DNA from 4 places in the Ferdinandcohnia salidurans genome. Region 3 is predicted to be linked to each of the others. Evidence: riboswitches for the same ligand, from Rfam matches in the RefSeq annotation. Region 3 holds a riboswitch; each other region holds the start of a gene.

Region 1 (8,162 bases), on a different contig from region 3:
TGAGATCCTTCAACAATTAGATGATGTTTACAAAGATGTAATCGAATGGCGTCGTTATTTACATCAAAACCCAGAACTTTCTTTTCAAGAGGATCATACCTCTCAATTTGTATATAACCTTCTTGAAAGCTTTGGTGGTTTTGAATTATCTAGACCGACAAAAACGAGTGTAGTAGCCCGCTTAAAGGGATCTAAGCCAGGTAGAGTCATTGCTCTCCGTGCAGATATGGATGCTTTGCCTATAAAAGAAGAAACTGGGCTTCCATTTACCTCAACAAAAGATGGAGTCATGCATGCTTGTGGTCATGATGGTCATACATCGATGTTGTTAGGAGCAGCTAAGATTTTGACAGCGCATAAAGAAGATTTAAGTGGTGAAATCGTGTTTCTTTTCCAACATGCAGAGGAACTACCTCCTGGAGGCGCACAAGAAATGGTTGCCGCTGGAGTTCTTGACGGAGTCGATGAGGTTGTTGGTGTCCATTTATTTTCAACAGTTCCATTTGGTACGGTTCACATCCGCTATGGAGCATTAACAGCAGCAAGTGATGTGTTTGAGATTTCTTTACAAGGTAAAGGGGGACATGCTTCAACTCCTCAATTAACAATCGACCCTCTTGTGACTGGTGCACAAATTGTTACAGGTCTTAATCACATTGTCTCACGATCCATTGATCCACTAGAGCCAAGTGTGGTGTCTGTGACTAAATTCCAAGCTGGTGGGTTAGCATTGAATGTCATCCCTGATACTGTTGAAATTGGTGGATCCGTTCGAACATTAAGTCCCGAAGTACGTGAACTTGTTAAAAAACGTATCAGTGAGATTACTGAAGGTATTGCGAAAGCAAACGGTGTTGAAGCAAAGGTAAACTATACGTATGGCTATAGTTCGGTTATGAATGACAAACACGTAACAGATGAAGTTGTACAGGTTATTGAAGAGTTCTTACCTGATCGAACACTTGAGTGGGTTGATCCGCTTCTTGGTGGAGAAGATTTTTCTGCATTCAGTAATGAAAAACCTGGTTGCTTTGTCATTATTGGTGCAGGGAACGAAGAAAAGGGAATCACATATCCACACCACCATCCTAAATTTGATATTGATGAAGAAGCGTTGAAAGACGGATTGCGATTCCACGTCTTTACAGCATTAACATTAACTAACAATAAATAAGCATCACAGAAAGGAGATAGTATGTCGCAAACTACAACGAAAAAAAATAAAACATTTTTTAATCGAATGCTGGATTCGATTGAGTACGCAGGGAATAAGCTACCTGATCCAATCGTATTGTTTATTATTCTTTGTGCCATTACCTTAATTTCATCTTATATTGCATCGTTATTCAATGTATCAGCAACACATCCCACGACAGGAGAAGCGGTGGAGGCTATTAATCTCTTAACTGGGGATGGTCTAGTTGCAATTTTACTAAATTCAGTGACGAACTTTACCGCTTTTGCTCCACTTGGTATGGTTCTTGTTATGATGATTGGGATTGGAATGGCTGAAAATAGCGGATTCTTCTCAACGATTATGAAGCGTGCGGTCTTAACGACTCCAAAAAAGCTAATTATTCCAATCATTATTTTAATTGCGATTGTAGGAAACGCAGCTGGTGATGCAGGTCCAATTGTATTGCCGCCACTCGCAGCAAGCGTATTAATGGCTTTTGGATATCATCCACTCGTGGGACTCATTATGGCATATGCCTCCACACTTGGAGCATTTGCTGCAAACTTCATTATTGGCATGTCTGATACACTTGTCGCTGGGTTTACCGGTCCAGCTGCTCAGACGGTAGATCCAAATTATGTAGCAAATCCTGCTATGAACTATTATTTTATCGCGGTATCAGCAATTGTCCTGTTATTTGTTTCTGTATGGGTCACGCATAAATTTACGATTCCAAGATTTGGGGAATATACAGGTGAAATTGAGGCAATTGAAAACATTTCATTAGATGAAAGTCGCGGACTAAAATGGGCAGGAATATCTACAGCTGTCTATGTAATTGTTTTATTGGCGCTGATTATTCCTGAAAATGGCATTTTACGTAATCCGGAAACTGGTTCGATTATCGATGGATCCCCATTAATTTCAGGGATTGTACCATTATTAACAATTTTCTTCTTTATTCCTGGTTTCTTCTATGGACTTGGTGCCAAAACAATTACTAGTTCAAGAGATTTTGGAAATATTTTAGGAAAATCGATGAGCACGATGGGACCTTACATTGTCTTAGTGTTTTTTGCCGCACAATTACTTTCATTCTTTAGCGAGAGTAATCTAGGTCCAATCATTGCGATTAAAGGGGCTAACTTCCTTAATGATATAGGGATAACAGGTGTTCCGTTAATCATTTTGTTCATTATTTTTGTTGCATTTGTAAATCTGCTAATTGGAAGTGCATCAGCAAAGTGGGCGATTCTTGCTCCAATCTTTGTACCGATGTTTATGTATTTGGATTACCACCCGGCCTTTACACAAGCCATTTACCGCGTGGGAGATTCGATTACAAATCCTATTACCCCAATGCTTCCATATCTGGTACTATTATTATCTTTTGCGAAAAAATACGATAAAAATATTGGGTTAGGAACATTGATTTCTGGATTGTTTCCATACACGGTATTCTTCGGTATATTCTGGATCATAATTGCAGTGATTTGGTACCTAATCGGTGTTCCAGTTGGACCACAGGGACCGATTCATCTATAGAGGGACAGATTACGAGATTAAGATTTTTTACGTAAAAGATTCAGGAAATAAAAATATAGGCTGACAATTTAAATAAAGCAATGTAACATGTGAAACAGAGAATCTCATATTAGAGATTTTCTGTTTCATTTAGTTTTAGGACATTTTGTGCCTGTTCTTTTGCCACATAGGGGAAGAGGGCGGGACTATAAATAGGAGTAGGGATATGAAGGCAAAGTTTATTTTTATAGGAGTAATGCTGATTTTTGGTAGTATTGGGTTGTTTGTGAAGAATATTGATCTTTCTTCGAGCGAAATGGCTTTATTTCGGGGGACAATTGGAAGTTTGTTTTTAATTGGTGCCAGTTTTCTAGTAAAGCAAAAGTTTTCATTGAAAATGTCAAAACGGAATCTTATCTTACTGCTTTTATCCGGGGCAGCGTTGGGCTTCAACTGGATTTTTCTATTCGAATCTTATCGATATACAACTATTTCGAATGCTACACTAAGCTATTATTTTGCCCCAGTGTTTGTTATGATTTTGGCACCGCTATTATTGAAAGAAAAATGGACTTGGATGAAGGGAACTAGCATTGTATTCGCCTTTGTAGGTTTGCTTTTAGTTGTTAATCCAGGTGCTGAAACATCGGCAGGAACATACAACCATCCTGTAGGCATTTTGAATGGCTTACTCGCTGCAGCTTTTTACGCAAGTATGATTCTAATCAACAAGTTTATCAAAGGCCTATCAGATTTTGAAACTACCATTATGCAGCTTTCAATGGCTTCGATTGTACTGTTTCCATACGTTTTAGCTACGCAAAGCCTGAATTACTCAGGACTTGGTCTACAGTCAATCAGTCTATTACTAATGGTTGGGATCATTCACACAGGGGTTGCGTACCTATTATATTTTTCAGCAATAAAAAAATTAAAAGGTCAAACGATTGCCGTATTAAGCTATATTGACCCCATTTCCGCTGTAATCATGGCTGCCATTATCTTAAATGAAAGTATGAACCTCATACAAATAGTCGGTGGCATCTTAATCTTGGGATCTACTTTTATAAGTGAGATTAATTGGAAAAACACTAAAAAGTCGTAGAGCGTAAGAAGTACACAACAAGTCGATACCAAAGGTTTATTTGGAAAATTACTATTGACAAATTTTACATTTGAGCGTAAAGTTTAATTCATAATTTAATATTTCGAATTTTCTTATCCAGAGAGGTGGAGGGACTGGCCCTTTGAAGCCTCGGCAACAGACTTTTTTAAGTACTGTGCCAATTCCAGTAGCAACAAGCTAGAAGATAAGAAGAGCGGGACTTCATATGTCTATCCAACCCTCTTCTTATTTGCAAGAAGAGGGTTTTTTGTGTGGGACGGAGGGACAGGTCCCTTGTCCCAAAATTAAAAGGTAGGAGAGGTTTTAAAATGACAAAAACGTTAGTAAAGGCTCCATTTCGTGCAGACCATGTAGGAAGTTTATTACGTCCAGAAGTAATTCATCAGGCAAGAAAAGATTTTCAAACTGGAGCAATTTCAGCACACGAACTTCATGATATTGAAACAGAAGAAATTAAAAAGATTGTAGATAAACAAATTGAAATTGGCTTACATGCCGTTACAGATGGCGAGTTCCGCCGGAGATTTTGGCACACAGATTTCTTAGAGCATTTGAATGGAGTAGAGGGCTATGTTCCGAACCATGGCTTTAAGTTCAAGGAAGAAGAGACCGAGAGATACGACGTGCGAGTTATTGGGAAAATTTCCTTTAATCCTGAGCACCCACATGTTAAAGATTTCATTGAATTTAAAGAAATCGTGGGTGACCGTGCGATTGCAAAGCAAACCATTCCAAGTCCGAATCAATTGTTTAATGCTGGAATCCGTAACAAGGAAATCTATCCTGATCTTGAGGAATATGCGAATGATATTATTCAAACATATCGAGATGCCATTAAAGCCTTTTATGAGGCAGGCTGCCGCTATTTACAACTAGACGATGTTTACATAGCAGGTCTCAATGCACCGGAGATCCCTTTTAATGATAGTGGTTCAACACGTGAAGAATTAATCGAATTAGCGTTAAGAGTGGCTAATGGCGTATTAGAGGGAAAGCCGGAAGATTTAACAATTACGACCCACCTTTGTCGTGGAAATTACCGTTCTAACTGGGCATTCGAAGGAAGCTATGCAAAAATTGCTCCTACTCTTTTTGCGAAAGAAAAAGTGGATGGCTTTTTCTTAGAGTATGATGACGATCGTTCGGGGGACTTCACTCCATTAGAGTATATCCCAAATAATGGCCCTCGCGTTGTTCTTGGTGTATTTACATCAAAGCGTGGAGAATTAGAATCTAAAGAGAATATTATCGCACGTGTAAAAGAAGCATCACAATTTGTACCACTTGAAAATTTGTGTATCAGCCCGCAATGTGGTTTTGCTTCGACGCACCACGGAAATATTTTAACTGAAGAAGAGCAATGGGCGAAATTGAAATACATTGTAGATATCTCAAAAGAAATTTGGGGATAAAGGAAACAAGGACGGGGCTCTCGTCCAACTGCATTAGCAGGTGTGACGGTGTACCTGTTCCTTTTACAGGATAAAACCAAGTAATCAGACGCGAATACTTTTTTTATGAAGGCATGGAGGATACTAAAATGTATTGTATGGATTTAACAGGAAAAGTAGCTATTGTAACTGGCGGTGCCCAAGGTATCGGAAAAGCGATTGTGGACGCATTTTTAGAGTGTGGGGCTAAAGTAGCTGTAGTGGATAGAGAATTTAATGCGGAAAATTCCAATGAAAAGTTAGTTTACTTCCAGGCAGACGTTACAATAGCCGCACAGGTTGAAAAAGCGGTTCAAGAAGTAATGGAGCATTTTGGGCGTTTAGATATTTTAGTGAATAACGCCGGAATTTCAAAAATGGATTACTCCGTAGATATAAAAGAAGAAGACTGGGACCTTGTGATGGACGTGAACGCAAAAGGAGTATACCTGTTCAGTAAAGCCGTCGCAAGAATCCTGAAAAAGCAAGGGCAAGGTGGAAAGATTATCAACATATCCTCGCAAGCGGGTAAAAATGGGTACCGATTAATGGGAAGTTATGTTGCTTCCAAACATGCTGTATTAGGCTTTACAAAAACAATGGCAATTGAATTGGCTCAAGATGGAATCAATGTGAACGCGGTTTGTCCTGGCATCGTAGAAACTGACATGAAGCGTAAGGAAAGAGTAATAGGCGGTGAGTTAAGAGGGCTTAATGCTGAGCTAATAAGGCAGGAGGACTGTTCTCAGGTTCCGCTAGGTAGAACGGCTGAACCTAAAGATATCGCAAATGTTGTTGTGTTTTTAGCCTCAACATACTCGGATTATATGACGGGGCAAGGGATAAATGTTACGGGTGGAATGACGATGCACTGATTTCATCTTTTAAAATGAAAGGAGTTGGTAGAAATGGAAGATGTAAAAAAAGGAAGCTTCTCTGCGTTGTTTCCATTATTAATTTTTGTCTTATTATTTGTCGGCACTGGAGCTATTTCCGGTGATTTTTCAAATATGCCATTAAATGTTGCGATTATTATTGCTTCTGCCATTGCATTAATAATGAATAAAAAGGAAAAATTATCAACGAAAATTGATATATTTACAAAAGGTGCTGGTCACCCCAACATTATGCTGTTGGCGGTTATCTTTATTTTAGCTGGTGCATTTGCTGAAACTGCAAAAGGCATGGGGGCAGTTGAGTCTACCGTAAATATGGGGTTAACTTTTATTCCTAGTAATCTATTAATGGTCGGATTATTTGTTGTCGGTTGTTTCATTTCTCTATCGATGGGGACATCAATGGGAACGGTTGCCGCACTTGCTCCAATTGGTATTGGCATTGCAGAACAAACTGGGATACCGCTGGCTTTAGCAATGGGAACGGTCATTGGTGGGGCGATGTTTGGAGATAACCTCTCGATGATATCTGATACTACCATCGCAGCGGTACGAACACAGCAAACGAAAATGAGTGACAAATTTAAAACTAACTTTCTGATTGTGTTACCTGCCGTTATCGTATCTGCAATCATTCTTTGGTTCGTTACTGCTGGTAATAGTGTTGAAACTTTAGGAGATTACTCATATGAGTTTATTAAAGTAGTTCCATACCTAGCCGTCCTAATTGTTGCTTTACTGGGAGTGAATGTCTTAATTGTTCTTCTAGGTGGGACCATTTTTGCAGGGATTATTGGTTTAGTTGATGGTTCTTACACCTTGACTGGATTTATAAAAGCTGTTTCCCAAGGTGTTATTAATATGGAGGATTTAGCCATTGTTGCGATTTTAATCGGAGGTATGATTGGCATTATCCAGCATAACGGTGGTATCCAATGGCTTCTAAACTTTGTAACGAGTAAAATTAAAACGAAAAAAGGGGCAGAGTTTGGAATTGCTGGATTGGTTAGTGTCACAGATTTAGCTACTGCTAACAACACAATTTCTATTATTATCACTGGTCCATTGGCAAAGAATATTGCTGATGAATACCAAATTGATCCACGAAAATCTGCAAGTATTCTTGATATATTTTCGAGTAGCTGGCAAGGGCTTGTTCCATATGGAGGACAAATGCTTGTCGCATCAGGGTTGGCGGCAATTTCGCCATTAAGCATTTTGGCATATTCCTATTATCCAATTGCAATTTTAATATGTGGTATTATTGCCATTCTAATTGGATTTCCAAGATTTGAACGAAATAAAGGTAAAAAAATAAAGGCTGCATAACAAATCCTGAAAAGGTAAAAAGCGATTACCATTTGAGAGTGGTATTCGCTTTTTCTATAAAGATGGTTATTTAATTATTCCATCAATTATCCCGTATTCCTTTGCTTCTTCTGCACTCATAAAATAGTCCCGATCAGTATCCTTTGCTACCTTCTCAACTGGTTGACCTGTGCGTTCTGAAATGATTTGATTGGTATGTTCTCGAAGCTTAAGGATGCGTTTTGCGGAAATTTCAATCTCAGTTGCTTGGCCGCGCACCCCACCTAACGGCTGATGGATCATGATTTCACTATTTGGGAGGGCAAATCTTTTTCCTTTTGTTCCGGCTAGCAAAAGCATGGCACCAAAGGATGCAGCCATACCTGTACAAATGGTCCTAATATCTGGTTTAATATATTGCATCGTATCAAAAATGGCAAAACCAGCAGAAGTAGAGCCACCGGGACTGTTAATATAAAGGGAAATATCTTTATCGGGATCATCAGCTGCTAAAAATAATAGCTGTGCAACTATACTATTGGCAACAGAATCATTTATTTCGTCACCAATCAAAATAATCCGATCTTTTAATAACCTCGAGTAAATATCATACGATCGTTCCCCACGACTGGATTGTTCAATTACATATGGTATCGAATTCAAATTATTTTCCTCCTTATTCGCTTGCATCTTATTATGCA
Region 2 (8,162 bases), on a different contig from region 3:
AGCACATCTGATTTTGACCGACTCAGGCGGAATTCAGGAGGAAGCGCCATCGCTCGGCGTACCAGTACTCGTCCTCCGAGATACAACCGAACGCCCCGAAGGCATTGAAGCTGGGACGTTAAAACTCGCAGGAACCGACGAACAATCAATCTTCACACTCGCACATGAACTTCTAACAAATCCGATCGAATATGAAAAAATGGCTCAGGCCTCGAACCCGTATGGTGATGGACATGCAGCAAAGCGAATTGTCCAAGTGGTACTGAACCATTTGAGGAAAAGTGAACTTACGCTTGGGTCACGGGGACAGGTCCCTTGACCCAGCTGGCGACCCAGGTCCCAACAAAACAGCCTATCTTTTGAGCAGGAGTTGCTCATGAAAGATAGGCTGTTTTTGTGTACATAAACATTATCCATAGACAAGTATTCATTCGACATACTAATAATTGGTTGTAAAATAGGATAATATACCCACTCTCGTGTTCTAGGACCTATGTAGGAGCCTTGACAACTATCACCTTGACCCCCCCTCCTCTCTCCTCCCTTAAAGACACCATAAAGACAATTTATCGACTTATTATGGACTGTCCCTGTTAGAAGGTGAACTATATAATTAGTTCAAGACTCGGAATTTTCACCAGGGAGAATACCAACAATTCTATTATTAGGGAGGTATGAGCCGTAATCACAAATTGTATACGCTACCATTTTTAATTCTTTTAAAACGAAGGGAGATCTACTATGGGGAAAAAACGTTATCGAAAGTTACTCTCAAGCTTCTTAATTATCGTGTTAATCACTAGTTTCTTTCAATTCAGTGTAAGTGCTGAAGAAAATCAAGACGAGACAGTGGTTGCAAAATTGAATGGTCGTGGTTTTAAAGAAGTGCAGAATTTGGGTACTCCTGCTACAGGTGCAGTTGTGACAGATGCGGTATTTGGAAAAGAGAATGGGAAGGATGTTGTTTACACAACAGCAAATGGAGGATTATTTAATGTTATTGATGTTAAAAACAATACGGTTCTCTTTAATGCCCAATTAGGAAAAGTAAGCCAGGTTTGGACACATATCATCGCTCCAGATGGAACGGTATATATTGCTGGATTAGCGGAAAAGAACGCGGGAGAACTTTGGAGCTATTCACCAGAAACAAAGTCAGTAAAGAACCTAGGAATTCCAGATGCAAGCCATCAATTCTGGAGCAGCACAACCGATGACGATGGAAATGTCTATATCGGAACATACAAAGAAAAGGAAGGTAAAATCTTCAAATACGACGTCGCTCAGCAAAAATTTATTGACCTAGGAAAAGTAGATGCTGAGGGCGACGCTAGTTATGTGCGATCGTTGACGTACCACAACGGTTATCTCTACGCAGGCCTGGGGGTTACCGGAAGTGTGTACCGCATCAACACGGAGACTCTAGAAAAAGAAAATATCACGAAAAATGTAGCGGATATCTTTGGAAAAACGCTCGAAGAAATGCAGTTTGCCTATGATATGGAGGTTGCTGGAAACTACTTATTTGTACGTTTTAGTGGTGTGAGTGCGATTTTGCTATATGATTTAACAACACAAGAGTGGGTTGATAGAGTAATAGGTGGTATAAAAGGCGATGGTTCTGAGGACGACTTTGGAGCTTTTGGATATTCACAATTAGCTGTGAATGATGGCAAAACATACGTAATTAACGAACGTCATATTTTAGAAGTGGATGTAAACACACTAGAAACAAGGGAAACGGGTATACGTTATCCTGCAGGATGGCGAGGAAGTGCATTCGTTGATTTTGGCGAAAATAATTCAGATTTACGTCTGATTACGGTAAAAAGAACCGGAGAAATTATGACAGTGGATTTGGACGCCCAAAAAATAATCGATTTACCTTTATCGATGAATGGGAATTTGCCGTTAGCTTTACATAGTCTTGGACTGGGACCTGATGGGAACCTGTACATGACGACCTACCCAGGAGGACCAAAAGGGGCAAGGTATAACACGAAAACAGGAGAAGTTACGACGTATTCACAGGGCCAAGCAGAAGGCATGATTGCCGGGAATGGCTCAGATATGTACTTCGGGATTTACTCCGGAGCATCGATTCAGAAGATGAATACTGATACGCTAGAAGTCAAAACGCTCTTCAATTTATATGATGAGTATGAACAAGACCGTCCATATATCATGAAATTCGAAAATGAAAAATTGTTAATTGGTACAATTCCATACTATCAAAAACTAGGTGGAACATTTACAATCTATGACCCTATTACAGGTGATAGAGAGACACACAGAAATGTAGTCCAAGATCAAAGTATTGTGGGGCTTGCTTATAAAGATGGAAAGATTTACGGATCTACTACAATTCGCGGTGGATTAGACATCGAACCAACTGCCAAAAAGGCAAAAATGTTTGTGTGGGATGTAGCAGGTAAGAAGAAAATTACGGAGTTTGAATTAGATTTCCCAGAATTAGATGCGCCACCAATGATCAGTGGGTTAACGTTTGATGAAGATGGATTGTTATGGGGAGCCGTTGACGGAATCTTATTTGCAATGAACCCGGATACGTACGAAATTGTAAAATCGAAAAACCTATATCCGAATATCAAAAATAGAGGAATGTGGAGACCGGTTCATATTTTATTTGGCGAAGATGGTCTATTGTATACGGATATTGGAGGAAAACTAGCCGTTGTAGATCCGAAATCAGACGAACTCAAGCATGTTAGCTTAATTGAAGCTGGACCTGAAGTTTCGTTTATTGAACTTGCCTATGATAACGAAGGTAACCAAAATATTTATTTTATCGACGGTGACAGTCATTATTTAAAAATGATTCCTGTCGTTGATGGCGGTAAACTACCTGTTAAACCTATTTACGAGACTGTTCCTGTTTCATTTGAAAATGCAGGGTTTGAAGGAACAGTAGGAGAAAACAATTCGATTCCGGGTTGGTCGTCTTTATTTAGTCTTTCAAGTAATGTATCGTACGGGATAACTGATGAAAAGGCCAAAACGGGAACCAATTCCTTAAAAATTACGGATAGCTCTCAAAATGAAACGGTGTTTGTCGTATCAGATCCGATTCCGGTTAAAGCTGGTGTTGAATATACCGGTACAGTTGAAATGTATTTAGAGGATGGCAGTGCAAGCTTCTTTATCCGTTATTTTAATGCAGCTGGTAAGCAAGTTGGGAGTGATGTGGATGGTGTTAACATCATTCATGTCAGAGGTGGTCATAAACAATGGCAAACTGTACGAGCAACGGTCACAGCACCTGAAAATGCTGTTTCTGCTAGATTATTTGGAGGGGCTTCAAACTTCTTTACAACGTCAGGCGCCTATTATGATGACTTCAAACTAACTTATGAAAAAGAAGTTCTGTTAAAAGAAGTTGTTCTTTCAGCAGGGGAAACAACGATACTCCAAGGTGAGGAAAGGGAAACTGACCTTTCTGTCCTCCATATAAACGGAGATGTAGTTAACCTAGATGAAGTTGATGTAGAGTGGGTAAGTAGTTCACCTCAGGTTGCTACGGTAGAGAACGGCAAAATCACCGGTGAAAATGCAGGAACTACTGAGATACAGGCAATTGTGACTTATCAAGGTGAAGAATACACATCAAACGCAATTACCGTGACAGTTAACGTCACCACATCTACATTAGCCAAGCAAATTGCGGAGCTTGCAGAATCAAACCAAATCGATCATTCACTAATGAAACAACTAACAAACCGATTAGACCAAGCACAGCACCATTATGACAAAGGCGATGCGCAACAAGCAAAGAAACACCTAGAAGACTTCACAAAACATCTAAATAACAGCAATGCTAGTAACGAAATTAAAGAAATGCTCACTAACAATGTAAACGCAATTTGGGAATAAGGTAAGACAGTGTCATAGCTACAAACCCCCATTTGGTTTCCGCCAAATGGGGGTTTGTTATGCTCAAAGATGACTTCAATATAGTAAAAACAAGTTTTAAAAATATCTGTACTAATTATGAATTATTAATTCAAACAAACGTTTGAATAGCAGCTTAATCAAGTAAGGGTCTGAAACTTGAATTTCAAACAAACATTTGATTAGTAGGATATTAAGTCCCTTGAAATAGTCTGTTTCAGCCATAATTTTCATAAAAATTCTATTTTAAAATATTAATGCTTCAATATGTGCATTCTTGTTTAAATGATTGGCTGCCAACCAACAACTCTACTTCTTTGAATAATCTTGCAAGTTATAGACTCGTTTGAAGCTTTCAGTTTGATTGCGTAGTTCATCTATAAACTTTTGGGCGATTAAGGAGATTGGGAGGCTCTTTTTCGTTACAATGCCGTGATATGAATAGGAATCGACTTCCTCTTCGATATAAATTGGTAGGATTTGATTACTTAATACATATGGATCGGATTGTACAGATACGTCACCGTAAAAACCGACTGCAAAGCTCTCGGAGATCACTTTTTTCATCGATTCTGAATTTCCGGAAGTGAATACAATATTGGGTTTGCCAAATTTCTCAAGCTTTTCACCCATAAAATAATTGGTCGCATAACCTTCATCAAAGAGAACAATAGGATATTGGACAATCTCTTTTAACGAGACAGTTCTCTTTTTTGCCAATGGAGAGTATTGTCCAACATATGCAATCATCTTGCTCGTTAATAATGGTTTAAAAGATAACCTTGGATCGATTTCTGAATCATGTCTCAATGATGTTAACCCTAAATCAATTTTCTCCTCTAGAACAAGCTGGTTTGTAAAGATGGAACCACCTTCGAATAACTTAATATGAACCTCAGGATATTGAATTTTAAAAAGGTTAAGTGCTTTAGGTAATATATTTAAACTAAAACTAGGTATTGCACTAATGGACAAGGAGCCAGATAGTTGGGAACTTTGAACACTTATCATTTCTTCTAATTCATTCACTTTACTTAATATGACTCTAGCTTGCTGGATGATAATTTTTCCTGCTTCAGTGGGCTGGGTTCCTAGTCGGGAACGAGTGAAAATTTTTAATTTCAAATCCTTTTCTAAACTCGCAATGGATTGACTAATGGTCGGTTGGGTAATTTGAAGACTTTCTGCTGCATGAGAGATTGATCCCGTATCAGCTATTTCGACAATATACTTTAGTTGTTCAAGTTTCATAGGAGCCTCCTCATTTAATCCGAAAGTATATTATTAGCACAATAGTATTTTAATATAATAATTGACGAATAATTTTAAATCTTCTAAAACGTCATTGACAATAATAACATTATCATGTAACTTTATAAACTATATATATAAATTTAATATTTAATCTCTTATCTAGAGTAGCGGAGGGACTGGCCCGATGAAGCTCGGCAACCACTCATGTTTCGACATGAAAAGGTGCTAATTCCAGCAAAACATTATGTTTTGAAAGATAAGAGGGGACGGACGTTTCATATGCTCATATGCCTCTCTTTCTTTTGAAAGAGGGGTTTTTCGTTTTTTTAGATCATTTTTTAGAAAAAACAGGATTCTTAAGCAATGCAGGTATATATAGTAATTACCTATGGAAGTATAAAAAATTTTGAGTATACGGAATATTCAATCATATGATTTAATCAAACTAAACCCGTTCCCTGTTAAATAGGAATAAACTGGGAATTAATTGGAAGGAGAGAGTAGATTGAAAGCAATCCAAGTATACAAGAACTTCAAAGTAAACCTTACGAATGATAACAAAATCTTAATTGTCACCTTTGATAGGCCACCTGTAAATGCTTTAACTCAAGAAAGCTATGAAGAGCTTAGCGCGATCGTTGAGTACGTGAATGCTCATAATGAAATTTGTGCGGTGGTTCTAAAGGCTGAAGGAAAGGTCTTTTGCGCAGGTGCGGATGTTAAAGTATTAGCAACGTATACACCCGCAGATGATGTCGTTCGTCGACCAAAGCTTCGTAAGGTTTGGGAGGATTTGTATCATTGTTCTGTCCCTGTTATTTGTGAGCTAAATGGAGCTGCTGTTGGAATGGGTGCAGTATTAGTAGGGTGCTCGGATGTTATTATTTCATCTGAAAAGGCATATTTCGCAATACCAGAAATTAATATTGGGCTGGTTGGAGGAGCGAAAGGTTTATCAAGGATTTTACCCTATCAAAAAATACGGACAATGGCTCTGACTGGTATGAAGTGCACTGCCCAAGATGCATACCAATTAGGAGCGATTGAAGCGATCGTTGATGAGAGTGAACTGAGCAGTAGGGTCATGGAATATGCTGAAACCATTGCAAGCAAAGGGTACAAAGTAGTAAGAAAGTGGAAGGAAGCATTATTACTTACAGAGCAGGTTGGAATAAAAGAGGGAATTATGCTGGAACAAACTCTAAATCTAGACTTGGCAAAAGTGAAGTAGCATTGGATTTTATTAAAAATGACGTATTGGAAGGTGTGTAAATCTGTGAGACCGTTAAGTGGAATAAGGGTGTTAGATTTTACCCACTATATTGCAGGACCTTATTGTTGTCAAACGCTAGCCGATCACGGTGCGGAAGTTATAAAAATAGAACCTATTAATGGGGAGCCTTCAAGGGTAGCTGAGCCTATCTATAACGATATTAGTATATATTTTGAAACGATGAATCGGAATAAAAAGGCACTATCTCTCGATTTAAAATCGAAGGAAGGGCAAGAAATAATAAAAAAGTTAATTGAAAGCGCTGATATTTTAGTAACGAATTATTCAGTAGGTGTTCCTGAAAAACTGGGAATCGATTATGAGACGATTTCTAACATTAATCCCAAAATTATAATGGTTCATATTACGGGATTTGGTTTAACGGGGGCAAACAAAAACAAACGTGCTTTTGATGGAATGATTCAAGGGTTAAGTGGAGCCGCTCATTTAACAGGAGAACCAGACGGGCCTCCAATAAAATCAGGATTATTCATTGCCGACCATATCACTGGATTGCAAGGTGCTAACGGCGCACTGCTTGCGCTTCAAGCTAGGGAACGTACAGGTAAAGGGCAATTGGTAGATGTTGCAATGCTTGATTCTATGGTATCCATGTTATTTGAAAATTTATCACTCGTTAGTGTGCTTAAGGAAAATCCGATGCGAATTGGAAACCGCAGCAGAAATGTATTTGCAACTACCTTTCCGGCAGTAGATGGTTATGTATATATTGCGGCTCTTGCTCCGAAAATGTGGAGTGAATTTTGCAAAGTGATCGGACGTCCCGAATGGGGGAGTGAGACTTCACCTTACTACACCGTGAATGGGAGACTTGATAACTATGATGAGCTTGAAAAGCGAATATCGGAATGGACATCAAGTAGGACGGTTTCCGAAATTGTTGACTTACTAGAAAATGCATCAGTCCCTTGCGGAAAAATCAATACGATTGAGGATGTACTTAAAGATGAACACTTACGTAATCGGGATATGCTAATTGATATAGAAATCAATGACACAAAAGTAACAGTTCCAGGTGTAGTCGTCAAACTATCCGATGAGCAAAGTGTATTAAAAAATCGATCTCCTGAAATTGGTGAGCACACAAAGGAAATTTTACAAGAAATAGGTTATTCTTCTTCAACTATTGATGCCCTTCATAAACAGGGGGTAATTTCCCGAAAGAAAGATCCTACAAAAACTATTTAAAAATATCAAAGGAGCTACAAGGTTTTACTTATTATAAATGGATTCAAAAAAATGATGAAAATAAGAAGAGGGGGAAACAAGATGAAAAAAAGATGGTTCATGTTGGCAGTAGCTTTGATTTTTGTATTGCTAGTAGGCTGTTCAAAGTCAGAGGAAACAAAAACTTCGGATGAAGGCAAAAAAGAGGATGATAGTTTTCCAGAAAAGCCAATAACACTAATTGTTCCTTATGATACTGGTGGTAGTACAGACACATCTGCACGGGTATTGGCTGAGGCAGCGTCCAAGCACCTACCAAATCAAGTATCAATCGTTGTTGAAAACAAACCAGGTGGTTCCTCAACTGTGGGATTAACACAATTATTTAATGCCGAACCGGACGGCTACACAGTTGCGGTAACAATGGAAACGGGTGTTGCAATCAAAACACATACCGATGAATTGCAATACGAATGGGATAGCTTCGAAGAAGTACTTCGACTTGTATCAGCTCCTCAATTATTGATTATTCGTGAAG
Region 3 (8,162 bases):
TTCAGGTCTCATGATGTCTGCTGTAATTTCAAACTGAAAAACAGTACCTGGACGGTGTTCATCAATTAAGAACTGGAACATTTCCATCGCATAGCTTCGGCTAATATTAAAGGTGCGGTCAACGAATTTAATAGTTTTAGCACCATGGTCCATTAAGAAACGAATGTCGTCTTTGACTTTTTCACGATCAAAATAGCGCACTCCAACTTCAATGGAGGAAAGGCAAAATTGGCAATTAAATGGACAACCACGACTTGTCTCAATGTATGTTACGCGTTTTGATAACTGTTCGAGGTCCTCTTCAAATCGAAATGGTGAAGGTAAATCCTTAAGATTGAGCTTATTTCGTTGTGGATTGATTTTCATGCGATCTTCTTTACGGAAAGCGACACCACTGATGTCATCTTTACTTTCATTATCACGAATCGCAGTGAGTAGATCCTTAAAGGTTTCTTCCCCTTCACCCACGACAATATAATCAACCTCTGGTATGCGCTCAAGCCATTCGTGAACGTCATAAGTCACCTCAGGGCCGCCAAGGATGATGACTAGCTCCGGATTTATTTTCTTTAGCATTTTAATGACTTTAATGGTTTCTTCAATGTTCCAAATGTAACAGCTAAAGCCGATAACATCCGGCTTTTTTCGATACAAGTCAGTAACGATGTTCATTGCTGGATCCTTAATTGTATATTCCGCAAGTGTAACATCAAATTCAGGTGCCGCAAAAGCCTTTAAATACCGAATGGACAGGCTTGTATGGATATACTTTGCATTTAACGTACTAACAACAATATTCATTCTCTTGCTCCTTATTAAAAACACTATGATTAACTTATTTATTTTACCACAGGAGGCTATTTGCACCAAATACAAGTGAATATTCCTTTGTTTAATTCTCAGAATTCATTTCAAAGTCCGACAATTTCTACTATAATAAAGAATAGTGTAACAGAGATTTTGTCGAAATATCTAAAATAGAGAAACGTAGTAAGCAGGGGGTAGGCAATTGAAGGGGTCAAAAAGAGAAAAACGGGAAAAAAACGTACATAAAAAGTCACCTACAAAACTAGCCGCATGGTGGCATAATTTGAAGATTGGCTATAAATATGGAGTGGCATTTACGATTACCATTCTTTTATTTTGTTTATCGGCTTTAATCATTTTTGTACAGCTGTATCATGTAAATAATGAAATGAAAGAAGTGAAAAAAAGCGGAGAGCAATCCATAATGATTACCGAAATTGCTAGCGTTTTCAACCAGCTAGGCAGCGAGATTAGTATTTACATACAAGATAGTAATGGAAAACATGTAACAGCATTCCACGACTTAAGTAAACGATATGACGAATTATCTGATGAACTTGAACCTTCGCTAACACCAATAGAGCTTCAGCACTATAATAAGGTTGGAGAAAATAAACAAAAGCTCACCACTTTATTTGATGAAAAAGTTTTTCCAGCGGTTGTTTCGGCGAACAAGTTAAGTTCAATAGAAGCGAGCAGGGAAGCTGAACAAATAATTAAGGATACTGTCAGACAATTGGACCAGTTGCGAGCGAACATGAAAGTCAAAAGTGAACGTGCGATTACAGTAGCAAATTCAAATGTAACTGGAACAGCTATTGTTTTACTCGTTTCAATTGTCATATCGACGATAATTGCTATTTTGAGCCTTGTGATTATCGGTCGAAATATTGGAAAGCAGCTTAAAAAATTGGTTGGAATTTCGAATCGAATTGCGGAGGGGAACCTAAATGTCGATGTCATTCAAGTAAAAGGACATGATGAAATAGGGTTGCTCAGCAAGTCATTAAATGTAATGAATGAAAGCCTTCGATCAATGATTCGTGAAATTACAACAGTCTCCGAACAAGTAACGACAAAGAGTTCCGAATTAATGATCTCATCAAGTGAAGTGAAAGCAGCGAGTCAGCAAATTGCGTCTACCGTTCAAGAGTTGTCGACAGGAGCTGAAGAGCAAGCAAATTCCTCTACGCAATTAGCTAAAATGATGGATGATTATGCTGAGAAAATTCAAACAGCAAACCAAAGTGGAATTCAAATCAATGAATCGTCTCAAAACGTCTTGGAAATGACGAAAAAGGGCCATGAATATATGAGTGCCTCAACGGAGCAAATGAATAAAATAAACAGCATCATGCAGTTTTCTGTTGAAAAGGTAAAAGGACTCGACGAACAAACGAAGCAAATTTCAACCCTTGTGAAGGTCATCCGAGATATCGCAGATCAAACGAATCTGTTAGCACTTAATGCAGCAATAGAAGCAGCACGTGCAGGAGAACATGGAAGGGGATTTGCAGTTGTTGCAGATGAGGTACGGAAATTAGCTGAACAAGTATCTCATTCAGTCAAAGACATAACTGAAATTGTAAATAGTATTCAAACCGAATCAAACTCAGTTGCTCAGGGTTTATTAAATGGGTACAGCCAGGTAGATGAAGGGTCCAAGCAAATTCAAATAACGGGTCAAACCTTCAAGGATATTTATGATGCGGTTACGGACATGGTAGAACGGATCCAAACGGTTTCTGAAAATCTTGATACAATTGCAAGCAATACACTGGAAATGAATGTATCAATTGATAATATCGCTGCCGTTTCCGAGCAGTCAGCAGCAGGCGTCGAGCAAACTTCTGCCTCTGTTCAACAGACAACGAGTACGATGGAAACAATTTCTGACCATTCAGAGCTATTATCACAATTAGCGAATAGACTTAACACTATGATTACTAGATTCAAACTATAAGGCGGGGAAAAGCCAGTGCAAATTCAAGGCACTGGCTTACTATTTTGTAAATAAAGGATTTCCAAAATGTTTCAGGGTTTTGTAAAATAAAAGTAGAGAAGGGAGTGCTGCGTGATGTATAAATATAGTGAAATGAAAACCGATATATTTGGAACCATTTATATCCTTGCACGAGAAATGGAATTAGTTGACATCTCGCTTTCTGAAGAGGACTGGGAGGTAGCTAATAAAAAGTACGATGCATCCTATGCTCCGGATGATGCTACTCTTGTAGAAATTAAAAATCAGCTCGAGGAATATTTTAGAGGGGAACGAAAGAAGTTCAGCTTCCCAATAAAATTTCGCGGTACAGTGTTTCAAGAACAGGTGTGGAATGAACTTTTGAATATTCCTTACGGTGAAACTCGCTGTTATGCGGATATTGCGAATGCCATTGATAATCCAAAAGCTGTTCGTGCGGTTGGACAAGCCAATAGGAAAAATCCAATTCCGATTGTTGTTCCATGCCACCGTGTTATTGGAAAAGACAGGTCATTAACGGGATACACTGGTACACGAACAGATTTAAAAGAAAAACTGTTGGAATTGGAAGGCGTGCTATAAAGAGCTTTCAACTCATAAAAAATCCAGTGTGCCTCCACACTGGATTTTCTTTTATTTTTCAAACACTTTATGGATTTCCGCTCTGAGATCGCCTTGTAAAATCCCTTTTTCCGTAATAATGGCTGTAATAAGTTCATTTGGTGTAACATCAAACGCTGGATTGTACACTTTTACCCCTTCTGGAGCGACGCGAACACCACCCAAATGAGTCACTTCTTCTGGATTTCGCTCCTCAATCGGAATTTCTTTTCCACTTTCTAATGTCACATCAAAAGTAGAAAGAGGTGCTGCGACATAAAAAGGAATACCGAATGTTTTTGCTAATACCGCCAAATTGAAGGTTCCGATTTTATTGGCAGTATCTCCATTTGCAGTAATTCGATCAGCACCTACGATGATGGCATCAATGCCTTTTTCCAAAATCGTATGGGCGGCCATATTGTCCGTAATGAGTGTCACATCCACACCTGACTGTAGGAGTTCCCAAGTTGTTAAACGAGCTCCTTGTAATACTGGCCTTGTTTCAGATGCATAGACTGATAGATTCATTCCATGTTGTGCTGCAAGATGGAATGGTGCTAGTGCTGTTCCATAGCGAGCTGTTGCGATCGAACCCGCATTACATATTGTTAGCACGTTAAATCCATCTTTGAATAGAGTAAGCGCATTTTCACCAATTTGGCGACAGACCCCTTCATCTTCGGCTTGAATTCGAATCGCCTCATGAACAAGTGTTGTTTTAGCTTCATTCACAGACTTTGAAGCTTCGATACTTGCAACTAATCGGTTCAATGCCCAAATTAGATTTACAGCAGTAGGGCGTGAGCTTGCTAAGTATTCTTTATCTTTTAGGAGTCTTTCCTTGAACTCATCTAAGGATGTTACCTCATAGCCTTGAGCAGACAAAGCTAATCCAAACGCAGCTGTAATACCTATCGCTGGAGCCCCACGGACTTTTAAAGTGGTAATACTTTCCCAAACATCCTCGATTGAAAAAAGGTCGATAAACACAGTCTCCAACGGAAGCTTTGTTTGATCTAATAGTTTAATATGTGTTTCATTCCACTGAACGGATTGCGGAACTGTTTTTGTGTAGGTCATGTTGTCACTCCTTAGTGAGTTTTTTCTACATAGTTTCGTAGAGTTCCAGGTTCCTTGATTGACTTGCGTTCTTGGATTAATTCTTTTCCTAAACGAAGTGCATGTTGTTTAGTTGCAATTCTTTGTTCATAGCTTTCAATGCCATCTAAGTCGGCAACATGTGCAAGGCCGATTGTTCGACGTATCACTTCACAGCCTGCAAAACCAATTGCATCTTCAAAAGTTTGCTCAAGAACATATTCCAAATAGCCTTCCGTATCACGATAAAGTTCAACCGCTTCATTTTTCCAAAGGTCTGAGAAAGTTGAAGAAAATACATCCCATGTTCTTTCGATATGTTCGTATAATGGCTCACGGTACTCAGAATCTCTTGAAATCGCATTTAATAATAGATTTGCAATAAATTGACCGATATCAAAACCGAGTGGGCCGAAATAGGCAAATTCAGGATCAATAACTTTCGTCTCGGTTTCACTAGCGAAAATACTTCCTGTATGTAAATCGCCATGTAATAGAGCATCTGCTTGCGTTAAGAACTTCTGCTTTAATTTTGCAACTTCAAGCTTTAGTGGTTGGTCAGCCCAGAGTTGTTCAACATCTTTCTGTAATTCCTCTTCGAAACTGTTTGTATCGATATCGAAAAATGGATCAGTAAAAACAAGATCCTCCGTAATTTTACAAAGATCAGGATTAATAAATTTTTGTACCAATATTTTTTTCTTTGATGGCTCTAGTCCAAAGTCTGAAGTGTAAAATAATGTTTTAGCTAAAAATGTTCCGATGTGCTCAGATAATAGCGGGAAGTTTTTACCTTCAATAAGACCTGCTCTTGAGATCTGCAAGTGGGAAAGGTCTTCCATCACAGTAATAGCTAGAATCTCATCAGAGTAATAAACCTTTGGTACAAGAGTTGGTACATAATCAGCAGCTGCTAATAATGCATTTGCTTCGATTGTTGCACGCTTTAGTGATAATGGCCAGCTTTCACCAACTACCTTTGCATACGGTAAAGCCTGCTTTATGATGATGCCATTTCCTTCTTCTTCGGTGATATGGAAAACTAGATTTAAATTTCCATCCCCAATTTCTCTACATTTTAAAAATGTTCCTTCTTCAAACAAACCTAAACGAAGGGCCAATGCCACCGCCGCGCTTTCTGTTAATGGTTCGTAAATCGATTGATATGATACTGCCATTTTATATTCCTCCAGAAGTATTAATTTAGTAGTTTGGAGGCTTCTCTAAAAACAGAAAAGCCTCTTTCATAGAAAGAGGCTTGAAGACACGGCTTCGCACCTCTTATCTGCCAAGAAGTTCTACACTTCCTGCTGGAATTAGCACCGTGCCTTGTGGGTTTCCCCAGCGCTAGAAAAAATAGCGCCCCACCTTACGATGGTTTTACGGTCGGTTGCTGGGCTTCATCGGGCCAAGTCCCTCTGCCTGCTCTTGATAAGAGATAAAACAACGATATTTAAATTTTTATAATACTGATAAAAATCATAACAATGAATATACATAATTGTCAATATACATTTTAGTTTAACGATTAATAAAAAGTAGGGCGACGGTCTTGGAAAATAGGGATTTGTTTTCTCACTTCTTGAACCTTGTTTAGGTCGATTTCCCCAACTAATGTTGTGCTTTGGGTACCGGCTTCCGCAATAATGGTTCCCCATGGATCGATAATCATTGAATGTCCCCCAAATACGTTATCAGGATTACTACCAACACTGTTACATGCAACAACATAGCATTGATTTTCAATGGCGCGGCTAAGAAGCAGTGTCCGCCAATGCTCAAGACGAGGGAGTGGCCATTCCGCTACCACGAATAAAATTTCAGCGCCGCTAGCTGTATGTGCACGAATCCATTCCGGGAAGCGAATGTCATAACAAATGACACCTGCTGCTGGTACATTTTCAATGGTAAAATCACCTTTTGCTTCGCCTGCCTGTAAATACAAATGCTCATCCATGAGCTTGAATAAATGTAGTTTGCTGTATTCACTAAGCAATTCTCCGTCTCGATTAAAGACAAACATTGTGTTTGTCACACCTTGCTCTGTCTTTTTAGCTACAGAGCCTGCGACAATATTTACAGAGTATTGTTTTGCTAATGCTTTGATAAACGTTTTTGTTTCATCGCCATTTTCGTCAGCAATCTCATCTAATCTTGTTAAATCATATCCAGTTGTCCAAAGCTCTGGAAGGATAATCATATCGGGTTTGTCTTGATTCATTGTATTTTCTATTTCTTTTGAAATTCGGTCAAAATTTTCTTGCGGTTTTCCGAATTGGATATCATACTGAATACATGCAATTTTTAGATTCATTTGGTTGCCTCCATAAAAATGATACTTTACAAGTTAACTCTAACAATATATGATTTTCAACTAATATTTCAAGTATTTTAAAGAAGGTGTAGATATGAAAAATTTCCAACAATCTGAAATCCTACAAAAATTACCGAAACAGTTTTTTGCATCACTAGTTGCTAAAGTGAACAAAGTAGTTGCCGAGGGGCATGATGTTATAAATTTAGGACAGGGGAATCCTGACCAACCAACACCTCAACATATTGTTGAAGCTCTTAAAAATGCTGCTGACCAGCCTAAATTTCATAAGTACTCTCCGTTTCGTGGCCATGCATTCTTAAAGAAAGCAGCAGCTGAATTTTACCAACGCGAATATGGTGTTGAACTTGATCCTGAAACGGAAGTAGCCGTTTTATTTGGTGGAAAGGCGGGATTGGTAGAGATTCCACAATGCCTTTTAAATCCAGGTGATGTTGCACTAGTTCCAGACCCTGGATATCCAGACTATTGGTCTGGTGTTGAACTTGCGCGAGCTGAAATGTCCTATATGCCTCTGAAGGAGGAAAATGCCTTTTTACCAGATTATACAGAAATTGATTCGGAGAAGCTTGAAAAAGCAAAGGTGATGTTTTTAAATTATCCTAATAACCCTACAGGGGCTGTAGCAACTAAGGAATTTTTTGAAGATACGGTTTCTTTTGCAAAAGAACATGATATTTGTGTGGTACATGATTTTGCATATGGTGCAATCGGTTTTGAGGGGAAAAAGCCAATTAGTTTTCTAGAAGTAGAAGGTGCCAAAGATATTGGTATTGAAATTTACACACTTTCAAAGACCTATAATATGGCAGGCTGGAGAGTGGGGTTTGCGGTTGGAAACCCAAGTGTAATCGAAGCTATCAATCTAATTCAAGACCATATGTACGTGAGTTTGTTTAGCCCTGTTCAAGCAGCAGCCGCAGCCGCATTGACTGAGTCACAGGACTGTGTAAAAGAATTAGTAGATAAATATGAATCAAGACGGAATGCATTTATTGGTGCTTTACAGTCAATAGGGTGGGATGTAAAAGCACCTGAAGGCTCATTTTTCGCATGGTTACCAGTGCCGGCAGGATACACATCGGTAAGCTTTGCCGATCTTTTACTAGAAAAAGCTCATGTTGCGGTTGCACCAGGAATTGGCTTTGGCGAATTTGGGGACCGTTATGTACGCGTTGGGCTTTTAACTGACGAAGATCGACTCGTTGAAGCTGCAAACCGCATCAAAAAATTAAATTTATTTAAATAACCGTGTTGATCAATTAATAAAAAAGGTTTGACATGAAAAATAATTCCTGTCATAATCCTAATTGTATTACTTTTTGGAAAAATTGA
Region 4 (8,162 bases), on a different contig from region 3:
ATCTTTTTACCTTCAATCAAAATCTCTCCATATGTCGGTTTTAATAATCCAGCAATAATAGAGAGTAAAGTGGTTTTACCACACCCACTAGGGCCGAGAAGAGAGATAAACTCTCCCTCCTCGATTGTGAGTGAAATATTCTCGAGTGCGGTCGTTGTAGAATCCTTTGTAAAATAAACATGGTGTATATCTTTTACTGACAAAAAGCTCATAGTAACACTCCTATTTGGAAATTACTTTTTCAGCAATACTTGTGTTAACAAGTGTGTTGTAGTCAATTCTCTTTGGTAATTCTCCTGCTTCATCCATAATGTCTTGAAGGTTATTCCAAGCTTCCTCTGATAAAACAGGGTTTGTTGCGTAAGAACCTTGATTCTTGTAACGTTCAATAGAAGAAGTGATTAGATCAAGTGGTGTATCTGGGAAGAACTCTTGAACCGAATCAGCGATTTCCTCTGGGCTATGGGAATCCACCCATTGTTGTGCTTTATAAATCGCTCTTGTGAATTTTTCAACGGCTTCCCCATTATCATCAATAAAGCTTTGCTTGGTCATAAAGGATGTATATGGGACCTTACCGGATTCTTCACCGAAAGATGCGACAATATAGCCACGGCCTTCTTTTTCAAAAAGGCTTGCAGTTGGTTCGAATAACTGGACGAACTCTCCTGTGCCTGAAGCATAAGCACTAGAAATATTGGCAAAGTCGATGTTTTGAATGAGATTCAAATCACCTTGTGGGTCAATTCCATGCTTTTTTAATACAAACTCCCCAACCATTTGTGGCATACCGCCTTTACGTTGGCCAAGGAATGTACTATCTTTGAGTTGCTCCCAGCTAAAGTTTTCGATGTTCTCTCTTGCGACTAAAAATGTACCATCCGTTTGTGTAAGAGCTGCGAAATTTATTACAGGGTCGGTTGAGCCTTGTGCCTCAACATAGATGGATGTTTCAGAACCTACTAAGGCTACATCAGCACCACCAGAAATTAACGCAGTCATAGTCTTATCTCCACCTGGTACAGTTGTTAATTCAACTTCTAAGCCCTCTTCTTCAAAAAATCCTTCGGTAATCGCTACATACTGCGGTGCATAAAACACCGAACGAGTAACCTCTGCAATACGGATTTTTTGGACCTGGTCATTATTACAAGCGGCTAACGGAATAATAAGCAGTAATGCAAAAAGGCTTGCAAGAATACGGCGCATGTATTCATTCCTCCTTGACAGTTCATCTGTCGACTTTAGTAATTACTTAAGATAGACTATGAAACGTGACAAAAATGTGTGAATGCCTATTTTTGCGTTTTTTAAGAACATTTAAAGTAAAGGTTGTACAATCATGTTTTAGAGAGGATAGATATTATGGTGGAAGGCACTATTATTGAAAAAATGAGATTTCCGTCTCCCAATCCGGCAATCAATCTTTATTTAATTACATATTGGAGTAAAGGACTAAAAGTGAAAGGTTATCTTGCCGAACCAATGGAAGAGGGTGTATACGACGGTTTTTTATATCTACGCGGTGGTATAAAAAATGTAGGTATGGTTCGAATTGGTCGCATCATCCAATTTGCTTCAGAAGGTTTTGTAGTGATGGCACCTTTTTATCGGGGAAATCAGGGGGGAGATGGGAATGAAGATTTCGCTGGTCATGACAGGTATGATGCATTTTCTGCTTTTAAAGTGCTTGAGGATCATGAAAAAGTGAACCCGACTCGGATTCATGTCTTTGGGTTTTCGCGCGGAGGAGTAATGGCCCTTCTTACGGCCATTCAGCATCCCCAGGTATGTACGATCGTGACATGGGGTGGCGTAAGTGATTTAAGCCTAACGTATGTGGAACGAAACGATTTACGGCGAATGCTGAAGCGGGTAATTGGAGGAACACCAACAAAATATCCTGAACGTTATAAATGGAGAACACCACTATACGAACTTGAAAAGCTGGAGGCTCCAGTTCTTATTATTCATGGTGAAAAGGATAAAAATGTTTCTGTTAACCATGCCTATCGTCTAGAAAAAAGAATAAAGGAACTCGGAAAAGAGGTGGAAAGTTGGTATTTTCCACAATACACTCATTATTTTCCGCCAAATGAAAATCGAGAAACAGTAAGACGATTAACTGAGTGGATGAAAACAAGGGAGCCAAAAACAAAAAAGCTCGAGGACTAATTTCCCCGAGCTTCGTTTTATTAAATGCGTGGTCCGCCCAATAATTCGATTTCTTTAGCAACATTAGAGAACTTCTTGAAGTTTTCTTTGAATTTTACAGCTAATTCTTTCGCTTTTACATAGTATTGACTTTGGTCTGCCCATGTTTTGGATGGTTGAAGAACATCATCAGGAACCCCAGGAATATGAATTGGAATTTCTAGACCAAAAATATCATTCTTCACGGTTTCAGCATTGTTTAACTCGCCTTCTAAAGCAGCTTGAACCATTGCGCGAGTATATGATAGTTTCATTCTGCTTCCAATACCATACTCTCCACCAGTCCAACCTGTATTCACTAAGAATACTTGAACATTGTGTTCATCAATCTTTCTACCTAACATCTCTGCATATTCTGTTGCAGGAAGTGGTAGGAATGGTGATCCAAAGCAAGTTGAGAATGTTGCTTGTGGAGCAGTAACACCACGCTCTGTTCCTGCTAGTTTACTTGTATAGCCACTTAAGAAATGGTACATGGCTTGTTCCTTAGTTAGTTTACTGATAGGAGGTAAAACACCAAAAGCATCAGCGGTTAAAAATACGATTGTATTCGGATGACCTGCAATACTAGGCACAATAATATTATCAATATTTTCAATTTGGTATGCAGCTCTTGTATTTTCAGTTAATGAATTATCATCATAATCTGCTATTCTGGATTTTTCATCTACAACCACATTTTCTAACACAGACCCAAAGCGAATCGCATCGAAAATTTGTGGTTCTTTCTCGCGGGAAAGGTTGATACATTTAGCATAGCAACCGCCTTCAATATTAAACACACCAGAACTAGACCAACCGTGCTCATCATCTCCAATAAGACGACGTTTTGGATCTGCTGAAAGAGTTGTTTTTCCGGTTCCAGATAGACCAAAGAATAATGCAACGTCACCTTCTGGGCCTACGTTTGAAGAGCAGTGCATAGAAAGAATATTTTTTTCAGGCAATACATAGTTCATCACAGAGAAGATTGACTTTTTAATTTCTCCAGCATATTCAGTTCCTCCGATTAACACTGTTCGTTTTTCGAAGGAAATAATAATGAATGTTTCAGAGTGGGTACCATCTACCTCAGGATCAGCTTTAAAATTTGGTGCACAAATAACTGTGAATTCAGATTGATGTGTTTTTAGATCCTCTTCAGATGGTCGAACAAACATTTGTTGTGAGAAAAGATTATGCCAAGCATATTCATTGATTACTTGGATTGGCATGCGTACTTTTTTGTCAGCACCTGCATATCCATTGAATACAAAAATCTCATCTTTTTCTGTTAAGTATGAAAGTACTTTTGTATAAAGTTTTTCATATACCTCTTCAGAAATTGGTTTGTTTACCTTACCCCAATCAATTCTATCTTTAGTAGATGCTTCTTCTACGATGTATTTGTCTTCTGGTGATCTTCCGGTGTATTTCCCAGTTGTCGCACGTATAGCCCCAGTCGAAGTAAGGATTCCCTCTTGTCTAGATAGTACTTTTTCAACTAAAATAGGAACAGATAGGTTATGGAGTGCGTTTTTTCCATTCACTAATTCTAATAGCTGCTCATTTGAAACTTCAACTGAATTCATGTTAAACCATCCTTTATTAATTTTTAAATTTCCATAAATTATCTCAAATTTACAATTAGTATAACACATTAATAAAAATAGTCTATACTATTTAACGTATTTTACGTAACATATCATTAAAAAGTGCGCACGGATTCTAAAATAGTCCTTTATAATCGATAATTTTTTTAAAGTTTGTCGATTTCGTGGAAATAGTGTGACACAGTTCGACTTTGTTTTTTTTCGAAATTCTGTTGACACCTTAAGGAATACTGCGATATGATATGTCATTGAACGGATACTCTCTTATCCCGAGCTGGCGGAGGGACAGGCCCAATGAAACCCGGCAACCATCACTTTTCTTACATATCAAATGTTTTTTTGTGAAACCTATTTAGTAGGTCTCCACATTCGTAAAAGTGATAAGGTGCTAACCTGAGCAAGGTATGACCTTGATCGATAAGAGTGAAAGGCTGGATAAACGATAAACCTTTCCTCAAAAAAGTGGGAAAGGTTTTTTATTCTTTATTGGTTTTATTGATGTTACTTAACGCGTAATATGTGTTTAACATTATTCAGTCTGGGTCAAACACCGACTGAATAATGTTAAAGCCTCCGGCGGATGCCTCGATTTTTTAGCGGTAATTTTTCGAGCTGTAAGTTCAAAGACTAAGAACGCCACTTCCTGTGGCAACGTCTTTATGACCCACATCGTGTGGGCCTAAAAATCGGGCGCAAATACGCCAAGGCGCATTTGATCGCAGATAACTGTTCATTAATATAGGATAGAAAATCGTGAAGGTAACAATACTAAGGGAATGAGTACCGTATCAATGAATGTCAGAACTCGAACCTATTCGATTCTGAATCCGAAAAGGAGGAAGCGTTTGTGACAAATAGACGCCGTTTATTTACTTCAGAGTCTGTTACAGAAGGACATCCAGATAAAATCTGTGACCAAATTTCAGATTCTATTTTAGATGCGATTTTAGCAAGTGATGCAAATGCACGCGTAGCGTGTGAAACTTCTGTCACAACAGGTCTTGTACTTGTTGCGGGAGAAATTACAACTTCTACATATGTAGATATCCCAAAGATTGTCCGTGAAACGATTAAAGAGATTGGCTATACACGTGCAAAATACGGATTTGACTATGAAACTTGTGCTGTTTTAACATCCATTGATGAGCAATCACCAGATATTGCAATGGGGGTTGACCAAGCGTTAGAAGCACGTGAAGGTCAAATGACAGATGAGCAAATTGAAGCAATTGGTGCTGGAGACCAAGGATTAATGTTTGGTTATGCTTGTAACGAAACAAAAGAATTAATGCCTCTACCAATTTCATTAGCTCACAAGTTATCACGCAGACTAACAAAGGTACGTAAAGATGAGATTCTTCCATATTTACGTCCAGATGGAAAAACTCAGGTTACTGTTGAATATGATGAGAACAACAATCCAGTTCGTATTGATACAATTGTTATTTCAACTCAGCACCATCCTGAAATTTCATTAGAGCAAATTCAACGTAATTTAAAAGAACATGTAATCAATCCTGTCGTTCCTAGTGAACTAATTGATGAGAATACAAAATATTTCATTAATCCTACTGGCCGTTTTGTAATTGGTGGTCCTCAAGGGGATGCTGGTTTAACTGGTCGTAAAATTATTGTTGATACGTACGGTGGTTATGCTCGCCATGGCGGTGGCGCATTCTCAGGTAAGGATCCAACTAAGGTTGACCGTTCAGCTGCATATGCTGCCCGTTATGTTGCGAAAAACATCGTTGCAGCTGGTTTAGCTGATAAATGTGAAGTTCAGCTTGCGTATGCAATCGGCGTTGCTCAACCAGTTTCTATTTCTGTTGACACATTCGGAACTGGAACTGTGTCAGAGGATGTACTTGTAGATTTGGTTCGTGATAATTTTGATTTACGTCCTGCTGGAATTATTAACATGCTGGATCTTCGTCGTCCAATTTATAAGCAAACTGCTGCATATGGTCACTTTGGTAGAAATGATCTTGATTTACCATGGGAGCGTACTGACAAAGCAGAAGCACTTAAAACACAAGCTGCAAAATAAGATAGAACAAAAGCTCGCCTTACTGGCGAGCTTCTTTGTTAGCTCGTTTTTCCTGTAATTCTTTATAATGCTGCCCTTTTTCCACATATTCACGGCGGATTCTGGCCATATCTTTTTGATCATCTTCATTTAATTCACGAATAACTTTAGCTGGTCTTCCGAATGCAAGAGTGTTTGGTGGAATCTTTTTACCTTGTGGAACAAGGCTACCGGCACCTATAAAAGCCCCTTCACCAACCTCGGCCCCATCAAGAATAATCGAGCCCATCCCGATTAGAGCATTTTTACGGATAATAGAGCTATGTAGGATCACCTGATGTCCAATTGTGACATCATCTTCAATAATTAAAGGATTATTTGGACTTTGATGCAAGGTTGAATTATCCTGAATGCTCACTCTTTTTCCGATAACTGTCGGTGCCACATCACCTCGTATAACAGTATTAAACCAAATGTTTGTTTCCTCACCAATTTTTACGTCACCAGTAACTGTCGCGTATTCCGCAATATATACAGAGTCGGCAATTTCAGGATATTTCCCTTTGTATGGATAAATCATAATAGATACATCCTTTCGTTTGATATTCGATAAATAATCATTTAAGGTAAGTGTATCAACTTTTACAAATATCGTAAATCGTATATAGATTCAATGTTCCTAAAAAATGAGGTGATATCGATGGTACCAACAAAACCAATTAGTTTAATGAAGAAAGTGTATCGTGAGGTATTTCCGATTGTACATCGTGAATTATCGATTTGGAAAAAGAAAGCGGAGGCTATTCCGAATGAGGAACTTCGGAAACAGGCATTAGCGAGTATTCAAACTAAAACGTTTCACTGTGAAGGTGGGGCAATTCTCGCCTTATTATCAGAAGGACAAATGGAGAAATGTATTCGTTTTATCGTTGCCTATCAAACGATAAGTGACTATCTAGATAATCTTTGTGATCGTAGTACCTCACTTGATCCGTTAGATTTTAGCTCGTTACATGACTCTATGCCAGATGCATTACGACCAGGACAGCCAACAAAAAACTATTATCAATATCGAGAGGAACAGGATGATGGGGGATACTTGGAAAGCCTAGTAACAACCTGTCAGGGTGTTCTTCAAAACCTTAATCATTATGATAAGATTGCTAATTATCTACAGGAATTGGCAAGTTATTATTGTGCTTTACAAATTCATAAACATGTAAAGGTAGAAGAGCGAGTACCAAGACTAGAGAATTGGTTTAAAGATCACCAAAAGAACTTACCTAGCATGGAATGGTATGAATTCTCAGCCTGTTCAGGGTCCACACTAGGGATTTTTTGTTTAGTTGCGTACGCTTTTCATGAAGAATTTAACGAAGAGATGGCTAACAAAGTGCGGAATGGGTATTTTCCATATATCCAAGGCCTGCATATCCTTCTTGATTATTTCATTGATCAAGAAGAGGACCGTCAAGGCGGAGACTTGAATTTCTGTTTTTATTATTCACATGAAAATGAATTGGTCGATCGCCTAAAGCATTTTATCACGGAAGCAGATAAACATACAGCAGGACTACCAAATGAAAAATTTCACCGAATGATTAACAGGGGTTTATTAGGTCTCTATTTATCAGATGAAAAGGTAAGGACACAACGAAGTGTATTAAAAATTGCGAAGAAAATCATTAGACTTGGTGGGAAGACTTCGTTTTTCTTTTATGTAAATGGACGAGCCTATCGTAGATTTCAACATGTGTTTGAATAAGAAAAAGATAGAGTGCTGGGCTCTATCTTTTTTCAATGGCAATAATAAAAGGTGGATTGTTCATTTGATTCATAAATCGGTACATTAAAACATGAGCACGGTTTTGGTCAAGTGTTGAACAGTATTCTAATAGCTGATCTCGTTCGACTGCACCTTCTTCATGGCCATGGTACACAACAAGTACGATGATACCTTCAGGCTTCATGATGGTAAGTAATTGCTCAATTGCCTCAATCGTAGAATCAGCCTTTGTAACAATTTCCTTATTCCCCCCTGGTAAATAGCCTAAATTAAAGACGGCCCCTGTAATTTTGCCGTGGGCTTCAGTTGGAATTATCGTTAAAAGTTGACTATGGCTTTCATGAAACAAACGAACACGCTCATATAGGTCTTGCTCTTTCAAACGATTGGTTGTGTTTTCAATGGCTTCTTTTTGTATGTCAAAGCCAAAGACCTGTCCATTTTCACCAACCAATGAAGCGAGCATTGCTGTGTCATGACCATTTCCGATTGTAGCGTCAACTGCATAATCCCCTTCATTCACAGCAAGTTTTAGTAAATTTCG

Evidence for each region. A riboswitch is a leader RNA that binds a small molecule or an ion and turns the genes downstream of it on or off. The one in region 3 is predicted to bind S-adenosylmethionine.
Region 1: another riboswitch for S-adenosylmethionine. It lies ahead of ACFSFW_RS18225 (5-methyltetrahydropteroyltriglutamate--homocysteine S-methyltransferase); the one in region 3 lies ahead of mtnK (S-methyl-5-thioribose kinase).
Region 2: another riboswitch for S-adenosylmethionine. It lies ahead of ACFSFW_RS16105 (enoyl-CoA hydratase-related protein); the one in region 3 lies ahead of mtnK (S-methyl-5-thioribose kinase).
Region 4: another riboswitch for S-adenosylmethionine. It lies ahead of metK (methionine adenosyltransferase); the one in region 3 lies ahead of mtnK (S-methyl-5-thioribose kinase).

What each region holds. Positions count from the first base shown of each region.
Region 1 covers NZ_JBHUEK010000026.1:306-8,467, forward strand. The annotation lists gene ACFSFW_RS18210 (M20 metallopeptidase family protein) at 1-1,174, shown strand, start outside; gene ACFSFW_RS18215 (AbgT family transporter) at 1,196-2,722, shown strand; gene ACFSFW_RS18220 (DMT family transporter) at 2,928-3,806, shown strand; SAM riboswitch class I at 3,917-4,018, shown strand; gene ACFSFW_RS18225 (5-methyltetrahydropteroyltriglutamate--homocysteine S-methyltransferase) at 4,136-5,239, shown strand; gene ACFSFW_RS18230 (SDR family NAD(P)-dependent oxidoreductase) at 5,368-6,132, shown strand; gene ACFSFW_RS18235 (Na+/H+ antiporter NhaC family protein) at 6,166-7,482, shown strand; gene clpP (ATP-dependent Clp endopeptidase proteolytic subunit ClpP) at 7,549-8,151, opposite strand; gene ACFSFW_RS18245 (sigma-70 family RNA polymerase sigma factor) at 8,156-8,162, opposite strand, start outside.
Region 2 covers NZ_JBHUEK010000025.1:348,035-356,196, reverse strand. The annotation lists gene wecB (non-hydrolyzing UDP-N-acetylglucosamine 2-epimerase) at 1-319, shown strand, start outside; gene ACFSFW_RS16115 (FIMAH domain-containing protein) at 742-3,891, shown strand; gene ACFSFW_RS16110 (LysR family transcriptional regulator) at 4,219-5,160, opposite strand; SAM riboswitch class I at 5,316-5,426, shown strand; gene ACFSFW_RS16105 (enoyl-CoA hydratase-related protein) at 5,669-6,394, shown strand; gene ACFSFW_RS16100 (CaiB/BaiF CoA transferase family protein) at 6,440-7,645, shown strand; gene ACFSFW_RS16095 (Bug family tripartite tricarboxylate transporter substrate binding protein) at 7,727-8,162, shown strand, end outside.
Region 3 covers NZ_JBHUEK010000008.1:101,191-109,352, forward strand. The annotation lists gene ACFSFW_RS06400 (B12-binding domain-containing radical SAM protein) at 1-801, opposite strand, end outside; gene ACFSFW_RS06405 (methyl-accepting chemotaxis protein) at 1,010-2,770, shown strand; gene ACFSFW_RS06410 (methylated-DNA--[protein]-cysteine S-methyltransferase) at 2,885-3,373, shown strand; gene mtnA (S-methyl-5-thioribose-1-phosphate isomerase) at 3,425-4,474, opposite strand; gene mtnK (S-methyl-5-thioribose kinase) at 4,486-5,670, opposite strand; SAM riboswitch class I at 5,771-5,930, opposite strand; gene ACFSFW_RS06425 (carbon-nitrogen family hydrolase) at 6,021-6,806, opposite strand; gene ACFSFW_RS06430 (pyridoxal phosphate-dependent aminotransferase) at 6,901-8,076, shown strand.
Region 4 covers NZ_JBHUEK010000005.1:27,228-35,389, forward strand. The annotation lists gene ACFSFW_RS02565 (ABC transporter ATP-binding protein) at 1-212, opposite strand, end outside; gene ACFSFW_RS02570 (ABC transporter substrate-binding protein) at 223-1,209, opposite strand; gene ACFSFW_RS02575 (alpha/beta hydrolase family protein) at 1,366-2,175, shown strand; gene pckA (phosphoenolpyruvate carboxykinase (ATP)) at 2,196-3,785, opposite strand; SAM riboswitch class I at 4,068-4,230, shown strand; gene metK (methionine adenosyltransferase) at 4,654-5,853, shown strand; gene ACFSFW_RS02590 (gamma carbonic anhydrase) at 5,873-6,412, opposite strand; gene tbcS (tetraprenyl-beta-curcumene synthase) at 6,533-7,597, shown strand; gene mnmM (tRNA 5-(aminomethyl)-2-thiouridylate-methyltransferase MnmM) at 7,620-8,162, opposite strand, start outside.